DNA from 4 places in the Bacillus sp. z26 genome. Region 4 is predicted to be linked to each of the others. Evidence: predicted binding sites of a transcription regulator. Region 4 holds the regulator's gene; each other region holds the start of a gene.
The links. Region 4 encodes LexA, which represses DNA repair genes until DNA is damaged. Its sites were predicted from a motif close to CGAACATATGTTCG; they were not measured.
Positions count from the first base shown of each region.

Region 1: AC4G3K_RS09255 (YhjD family protein) is a predicted target of LexA. The motif match lies at 1,093-1,106, and genes of this name have one in related genera.
Region 2: AC4G3K_RS01850 (Y-family DNA polymerase) is a predicted target of LexA. The motif match lies at 1,387-1,400, and genes of this name have one in related genera.
Region 3: uvrB (excinuclease ABC subunit UvrB) is a predicted target of LexA. The motif match lies at 1,095-1,108, and genes of this name have one in related genera.

Region 1 is NZ_JBZFQM010000002.1:835,884-838,085, reverse strand. Features, by position in the region: gene AC4G3K_RS09260 (competence protein ComK) at 73-654, shown strand; gene AC4G3K_RS09255 (YhjD family protein) at 686-1,060, opposite strand; gene AC4G3K_RS09250 (TVP38/TMEM64 family protein) at 1,272-1,883, shown strand.
Region 2 is NZ_JBZFQM010000001.1:386,191-388,392, forward strand. Features, by position in the region: gene AC4G3K_RS01845 (YolD-like family protein) at 1-39, opposite strand, end outside; gene AC4G3K_RS01850 (Y-family DNA polymerase) at 68-1,327, opposite strand; gene AC4G3K_RS01855 (YrdB family protein) at 1,572-1,925, opposite strand.
Region 3 is NZ_JBZFQM010000003.1:243,035-245,236, reverse strand. Features, by position in the region: gene AC4G3K_RS11550 (ABC transporter substrate-binding protein) at 1-516, opposite strand, end outside; gene AC4G3K_RS11545 (CsbA family protein) at 776-1,003, shown strand; gene uvrB (excinuclease ABC subunit UvrB) at 1,201-2,202, shown strand, end outside.
Region 4 is NZ_JBZFQM010000004.1:213,411-215,612, reverse strand. Features, by position in the region: gene AC4G3K_RS14190 (helicase-related protein) at 1-742, shown strand, start outside; gene lexA (transcriptional repressor LexA) at 921-1,547, opposite strand; gene yneA (cell division suppressor protein YneA) at 1,702-2,025, shown strand; gene AC4G3K_RS14175 (YneB family resolvase-like protein) at 2,097-2,202, shown strand, end outside.

The sequences.
Region 1 (2,202 bases), on a different contig from region 4:
AACCAATTATTTTGAAATATTATGTTATATTGAAATGGTAGTTTAAATGTAGGCTCATACAAGGAGGAAGCCATGGAAACAAATGTGATAAGCAGGAGAGAGGATTACGAAATCAGTCCATTTACATTTGCTATCGTTCCAGTTGAATATGGATCAAAAACATATTCTAAAATCATTGAATTTGATGAAGAAATTTTAGTACCTTTTAGACCATCTGAAGTAGTTAAATCCAGTTGTGATTACTTTGGTGCAAACTATCCTGGGAGATGCCAGTCAACGAAAACACTTCTTGGTATTTCACATAAAGTTCCCATTTCAATAGAGCCGGGAAATCGCTTATTCTTTTTTCCTACTACATCTCCTGCGAAAGAATCGTGCATCTGGCTTTCTTATGAGCACATCGTATCCAGAGTTAAGATTAGCGCGACTAAAACACAAATCAATTTCCACAATCAACAATCTATTGTAATACCGGTATCTTATAGTATCATTGAAAACCAAATGCTCAGAACAGCATTGCTAAAGTCGAAGCTCCTTCAGAAACTTGCAGAGGCAGAGCGAAAGACAAATTATTTATATAATGCCATCCAAGTGAATGATCGGAAATCTGATTTTCAAACAAATAGTTTAAACCAGTCTCCATATAGAGATTGAGAACGTTAATAAATTCCTTTAACAACGCCGCTTATTTTTTCAGTTCATCCGTCCACTGTTTTAAAAAATAATATTCCAGTAATTCCTGTACTTTATTGCGGATACGGGGATTGAAATAATTATGATATTCCTCATAGCCTTTATAAAGAAATAAAAAAGATGTGAATGATTCGTCTCTTTTTGTTTCTTCCACTTTGAGTTGATGCTGCCTCATATAGTGGCTTACTTGTTTTAATTCCGCTTGGATCTGTTTCATCGTTTCATCAATCAGTAATAAGTAAGGTTGTTTTAATTTGAAGGGCGATACTTTTACTACTTGGAGGTCTCGTGACAGTACAGTGAGAACCATTGGTAGATAAATCGCTTTTTCCATTATATTGCGTTCTTCTGTAGGGATGCGGGTCATGTATATCGCGTCCTTTCAATGTCTGTAAAAAACGAACGTATGTTCTTGTATAGAATAATCGCTTTTCACATTTTTGACAAGTTTATTTTCTAACTAATTCTCTCTTTAAAGCAATCTGATATAATAAATATAATGATTGTTTTAATCCATAATAATTGGGGATATCTATAGAGTATGAACAGAATTTGTCATTTGTTTGTGAGGAGAGACTATGGATTTTAATTGGTTAACAGATTGGCTAACTATGGAGCACTTAGCCAAATTAATAAGTGATTATAGAAACTTGGGTCCCATACCGGGATTGCTGCTCCCTTTTTTTGAAGCGTTTCTTCCGTTTTTGCCTTTGTTTGTTTTTGTGACGGCTAATGCCAATGCATTTGGTTTGTGGCTTGGATTTCTTTTATCCTGGACAGGGGCTGTGGCTGGCGCGATGGTTGTGTTTTATTTGTCCAGAAAATATGGAAAGAAAAAAGCCCTATCCTTTGTACATAAACATGCAGCTGTGCAAAAGGCAATGCGTTGGATCAATCATCATGGATTTGGCCCGCTATTTATCATGCTTTGTTTCCCATTTACTCCTTCCGCGATTGTAAATATAGTTTGTGGATTATCTGACATTAGTCCAAAACAATATATGCTTGCAGTCTTTGCGGGAAAATTGGTTATGATCTTTACTATTAGTTATATTGGCCATGACATTATGTCTTTAATTCGCGAACCGGTTAAAAGTATTATTGTTGGTATCGTCATTGTCCTGTTATGGCTTATAGGTAAACAAGTCGAGATGCGTTTAAACCGTGTGGACCAGAAGGAACCTTCGTAGAATGGCAAGACATCTATGAAGAGTAAAACAGCAGCTGTTAATAATTGTCTGGACGTTTTTAATTTTAATTAAATTAACTCGTTAAAGGAGGTGTAGAGTGAATCGTTCTGTGAAGGTATGTTTGTAATGGCTTTTAAAAATTTGTCATTGCTTCGTGCTACTTTTCATGTGCAATTTCTTTTTAAGGAAATTCATATGAATAAAGAACGATAATAAGTCTCTATACCCTCGATAAAATAGGAATTCGAAAGCCATGGGGAAGTCTTATATCGACTTTCTAATGGCTTCTTTTTATGTATAAGGTATGAGCATGAGAGGA
Region 2 (2,202 bases), on a different contig from region 4:
CATGGATGTCCATTTTATTTTCCCGCGATCTCGAATCATTTCCAGGCACCCTCCATTCACTTGACTGTTATGCTCTATGTCCTCCAACCAATGTACTTCGATGCTTAGCCGTGCCCGCCTCTGTATACGATACGGCGCGCAAAATCGCATTGGATCCATATTTTTTGCGCATTCGATCCATCACAAAGCCAAGTTCTCGCCTGCGCCAGCCATCCTGATCAAATAGACTGATTTGCATCTCCTGGTCCGGAATAACATTCGAAAGTGTAATAGAAATCTTTCTGACAGTCTTACCAGTGTAAAATCGTTCAAACAATGTTAAGCACATTTCATAAATATCCATCGTAATATTGGTCGGTGTTTCTCTTGTAATAGAACGATGAAATCCTCCTCCAAATTCATCCTGACTGTAATAAATCCCTAAACTGACCGTTCGTCCAGCCATCCTGCTTGCACGTGTTCTTCTGGCTACTTCCTCACACATTTCCAAAATGACGTGTTTTATTTCCTCAGGCTTTTTATAATCCCGAAGTAAAACCTGCCCTTTTCCAAAGCTGATTTGCCCTTCCATAATGGGCGCTCCAATATCAGATAAATCAACACCCCAGGCATGATGATACAATTGGTTGCCCATCACACCAAACTTTTTTTCAAGTGCCGCCAAGTCATAGCGCGCCAATTGACCAATCGAAAAAATCCCCATTCCGTTCAACTTTTTTTCCAATGGCTTGCCAATTCCCCACATTTCGCTCAAAGGGGATAAAGGCCATAATTTTTCAGGTACATCCTCATAGGTCCACTGGGCGATTCCCTTTTTCTTGGCTTCCAAATCAAGACACAGCTTGGCAAGCAGCATATTCGGGCCAATACCAATCGCGCAGGGGAGCTGAAACTCCCGATCGATTTCATCCTTAATTTTTTCAGCTATTTCAACAATATCACCCCATAGGCGGGTGGTACCGTCCACTTTTAAGAAGCTTTCATCGACACTGTACGTATGAATGGCACTTTTAGGTACATACCGATTAAATAAACGGCTGATTTCAGTAGAGATACGCAAATACGTAGCCATTTTGGGATTAACCTTTATAATGCGCGGATCATCCGGAATCTCAAATAACCTCGACCCCGTCTTAATGCCAAACTCTTTCTTCATTTTGGGCGATGAAGCCAGCACGACACTGCCGCTCCGTTCCGTGTCACTGACCACAGCCAAATAACATTCAAGTGGATCCAACCCCATCATCACTGCTGAACAACTGGCAAAAAAACTTTTCATATCCACACACATGACATAATGGTGCGGCAAAGTACTGTAATCAATCATATTAAAACCTTCCCCAAATAAGAATGTATGTTCGTGTTTATTATATCCTTAATGATACGCGAATATACGTTCGTGTTCAACGGAAAATTATTTACAATTTATGTATAGAGCTGCGTAAGAGTGCAAATACTTAGATTCTGCAAATGAATTAAGAGAAAACTACACACATCAACCGAAAAAAGAAAAAAACAGCTTTCCGTTCGAATCCCATCAGGATCTTTTCTCGGTAAACTGTTTTAGATTGCTATAGATGATTCTTTTGTGAAGAATTAGCATTGAAATGAACATAGAAAGAATTGAGCAGCATCATGATAGCAAATACAGCAGCAGCTATTTTACCAAAGCGGGAATATACAGCCCCTACACCGAACAAAAAGATAACTACTTCTATCCCTATTTTCCCCGGGGAAGAAATTGAAAAATTCGCTTTAGGAGCAACAAATAATCCCCACAAAACAGCAAGCAAAAATGGAGTTCCAATGCCGGCGAGACCTTTCATTAGCCAATGTTCGTCAATTGTGAATCCCCAATAACCGACAGATATAAGAATAGCCAGTTCAATTAAAAAACGAATAGCCAGATTAATGGATAAGATCATCTAATTTTCTTCCCACTCCCTTTTTGTACATTCACTTATGTATAGAATATTCCAATTTTACTGATTCGTAAATATGATAAGGTACAACCCCACCTTCTCCCCTTCCTTCAAAAATCAACAAACTTGGAATAGGCCATTATTTTAAGCATCGGGGATAAAAAATTGACAAACCACAAAGCATAATAAATTTGAAATTTTCGGAAAGGGTATATAATAAGAGTGCAAGAATGATTTAAAGAAGTAATCTGAGATATTCCCAGAAACAAATAAAAAGGAG
Region 3 (2,202 bases), on a different contig from region 4:
TGTTTTCGGAGCTTCCTTAATTAGGTCTGTTCGATAAAAGAGAATGCCCGCATCAGAGTATTTTGGCATAGCCCACTGCTTGCCCTCAAATTTTCCTGCTTCGACCGTACCAGCGAAATAATCATCAAGATTAATTTTATCTTGGTCAATAAAACGGTCTAATTCCATAGCGTAGTTAGCCTGGGCGAATTCTGCCGGCCAAACGACATCTGCATCAAATACATCAATTTCAGTGCTTTTACTACTAAACGTGGTTACATATTGGTCATGCTGTTGGGTTGAACTGTTTGGCATTTCTTGGTAGTTTACTTTGATGTTGGGATGCTTTTTCTGGAACGCCTCGATTAGTTTTTCGGTACTGCCGGTTGTATCGGCTCCTCTGGCATATGTAATTTCGACTACCTTTTTGTTGGATTCTTTCTTATCGGTAGAGGTTTCTTCGGTATCCGAGCATGCTGTTAAAGCAATCCCTACTAAAGCAGCGGTAGAGAAGGATAACCATTTTTTAATTTTCATATTTCCCCTCCTATTTAATTGGTAACTACTTCTATATAGATTCCTTTAGATCTGGTTATCGAAACCTAATTTTGGTATAAATTTCAACTTTTGTTACTAAGTCCCTATGCATCTTCGGTTATACAGGTGGCAATCCGGGCTAGATAGAAAAACCTGGGTTTCTTACTGGATTAATCAAAAGAAATGTAATATATTTGTAGCTGGATAGAATAATCGGAAATAGAAAGTGTTATTCCAGAGGAAGTAGGTGAGACCATAGATGAAGATTTTAATAGCTCTTTTAGCTCCAGGATTATTAGTTGTTCTTTTTTCAAGAGTGACCTATAGCTGTATAGTCGGTTTGTGTTTAACAGTTGCTCTGATTGCTGCTTCAGCGTATAAAGGCTATACATCATCATGGCCTCTGATTATAATTGATGCATTTTCATTAACGGCTGGGTATTGGTATTCCCAGCGTATGATAAAAAGAACACCTAAAAGTGCATAAATGAGAGACAGAGTCTTCCGTATTATTAAGGGAGACTCTTTTATTTTTTTGTAGGATGGGCATAAATGATACTACATGAGGATAAAAAAGGGGAATATTTGTTCGCTTTTTGTTGGTTTGATTATAGGTGGTTGTGGTAAAATATTGTTATCAAATAAAACGAGAATTGAGATAGAAATGATGAAGGGGGCTTTTGTGTGAGTAAACAATTCGAATTGGTTTCCAAGTATACTCCTCAAGGAGACCAGCCAGCCGCAATTAAAGAGCTGGTGAATGGAATTAATAATGGCGTTAAGCATCAAACGCTGCTTGGCGCTACAGGAACAGGAAAAACGTTCACGATTTCGAACGTGATTAAAGAGATTAATAAGCCCACTCTTATCATTGCTCATAATAAGACGCTTGCCGGACAGCTGTACAGTGAATTCAAAGAATTCTTCCCGAATAATGCCGTGGAGTACTTTGTCAGTTACTATGATTATTATCAACCTGAAGCGTATGTCCCTCAGACTGATACCTTTATAGAGAAGGACGCCAGCATTAATGATGAAATCGATAAACTGCGGCACTCTGCGACATCCGCATTATTTGAACGGAAGGATGTCATTATTATTGCCAGTGTCTCCTGTATTTACGGCTTGGGTTCTCCAGAAGAATATGGGGAAATGGTTTTATCCATTCGAAAAGGCATGGAACTGGAACGGAACCAGCTGTTGCGTAAACTGGTTGATATACAATATGAACGAAATGATATTAACTTTCAACGCGGGGCATTTCGGGTAAGAGGAGATGTAGTAGAGATTTTCCCTGTTTCAAAAGATGAACACTGTGTACGCGTTGAATTTTTTGGCGATGAAGTGGACCGGATCAGAGAAGTCGATGCATTGACTGGTGAAATTATTGGAGAAAGAGACCATGTAGCTATCTTCCCGGCATCCCACTTTGTTACAAGAGAAGAAAAAATGAAAATCGCCATTCAAAATATCGAGAAAGAATTGGAAGAGCAGCTTACTTTTTTAAGAGGTGAAGGCAAACTTCTCGAAGCACAGCGCTTAGAACAAAGAACGCGCTATGATCTTGAAATGATGAGAGAAATGGGCTTTTGTTCAGGGATTGAGAACTACTCCCGTCATCTGACATTGAGGCCGCCGGGTTCTACCCCCTACACCCTTATCGACTATTTCCCTAAGGATTTCTTA
Region 4 (2,202 bases):
AAGACGTTTATTGACCTCTCAGGAAGTAAAGCAGTTAGCCGGCCGTGCCGGCCGTAAAGGTATATATAATGAAGGAAGAGTGGCGTTTACTGATCAAATTGGTTTAATGAAGAGGTTGTTAAATGGTGAGGATCGACCCATCAGTACATTTACAATAGCACCTACACAAGGGGTATTTGAGCGGTTTAAACGATATCATTCCAACTTTGAACAATTCTTTGAATTATGGGATGAGTTTAAAAATCCTGCTGGCACAACAAAAGCACCGCTTACTCAGGAAAAAGCATTATATCATTTAATTCGCCATGAACAAATAGAAGGACGAATGTCCATAACTGATTTATACGGTTTTCTTCATTTACCTTTTTCAGCGAATGAGGAGAGCCTGGTTAATCAATGGCTGTATAATATGAAAGCCATTGTGGATCGAAGAGAATTGAGAGAGCCTTTAATAAAGAAAGATTCCTTGGATGAACTTGAATTGTCTTATAAATCAGTAGGATTGCATTTATTGTTTTTGTATAAATTAGATAGAAGAAGTGAAACGGTCTATTGGGAGCGAGTAAGAGAAGAAATCAGTTCAGATGCACATAATAAGTTAAGAAAAGGGGTTAAAAAATATCAAACAAAGTGTCGATTATGCCATAAGCCGTTAAGCTGGAATTATCGATTTGCTATTTGCCAATCCTGTTATGAAGAAAGTAAACAATCCAGGTACTATTATAAAGGGCGGGATATATAGGAGAGTTGAACTTGCAATTAACCGTTGCAAGTTTTTTGTATACCATAATTATATTATGTAAACTAGAGGTTGTGAAAAAGATATTTATCAATAACAAGAATAGATGAAACTTATTAAACATAGATTAATAGAGAGAATAGATTAAAAGTAGAACCGGCATTTGCCGGTTCTATGGTTCTTACTGAATGTTTCTGTACAACCCGATAACTTTACCTAAAATACTGACATTTTGTAGAATGATAGGTTCGAGCATAGAGTTTTCCGGTTGAAGACGGAAATGGCTATCTTCTTTAAAGAAACGTTTCACTGTTGCTTCATCATCTTCCGTCATAGCAACAACAATTTCGCCGTTGTTTGCAGTATGCTGCTGGCGAACAATTACATAGTCCCCGTCAAGGATACCAGCTTCAATCATACTGTCTCCCATAATTTCAAGCATAAATACATTTTCATCTGCAGGAGCCATATGTTCAGGAAGAGGGAAGTATTCCTCAATATTTTCAATAGCTGTAATAGGCTGCCCGGCAGTTACTTTCCCGATTAATGGTACATTAACGGAATTTGTTTTTGGAATATGGTCATGCGGATCCATATCCAGTATTTCAATAGCACGCGGCTTAGTAGGATCTCGTCTGATGAGACCTTTGCTTTCCAAGCGTGCTAAATGACCATGAACCGTGGAACTGGAAGCCAGTCCAACTGCTTCGCCAATCTCTCGAACGGAAGGTGGATAGCCCTTCTTTTTAACTTCTTCTTTTATATATAGCAAAATATCCTGCTGTCGTTTGGATAATTTAGTAGTCATCTCCCGCACCTCTTTATGCTTTGTTGTTTTTAGTATATCATTTCTTGTTTAACAGTACAAACATAAGTTCGTTTTTTGTGTTGACACAAAACATGTGTTCGGTTTATACTTACATTATGACAAGCGAACATATATTCTATGGAGGGGTTTATTCATGAAAAAATTATGGACTTCTTATTCTTATACAATTATATTTATTATCGGAGTTTTCTTATTAATATCTAGTTTACTGGTGACAAATATTGAAACACCAAAGGACGATTTTCAACAGATTACTGTTAAAAAAGGAGATACAGTTTGGGATATGGCTGACAGATTTGATGGCAGTGAGATGACGCAGACTGAATTTGTTTCCTGGGTTCAGGAACATAATGATTTGCAGATTAATCAATTAAAAGAAGGGCAAACGATTGTGATTCCTGTTAAGAAAAATACTGACAATACAGAAATGCTGCATTTAGCAGATTCTGATAAATAACTATATAATCAGTAGGTCGGGATATAGGATCCCGGCCTTATCTATATGTAAAAAAAGAATGGTGAGAGAAGATGAAGGTTGGAATCTATTGCAGAGTAAGTACAGATAAAAGTTCACAGGAAACATCCTTGGAAAGGCAGGAACAGGAGTTAACAAGACTCGCTGCTGTTAAGGGAT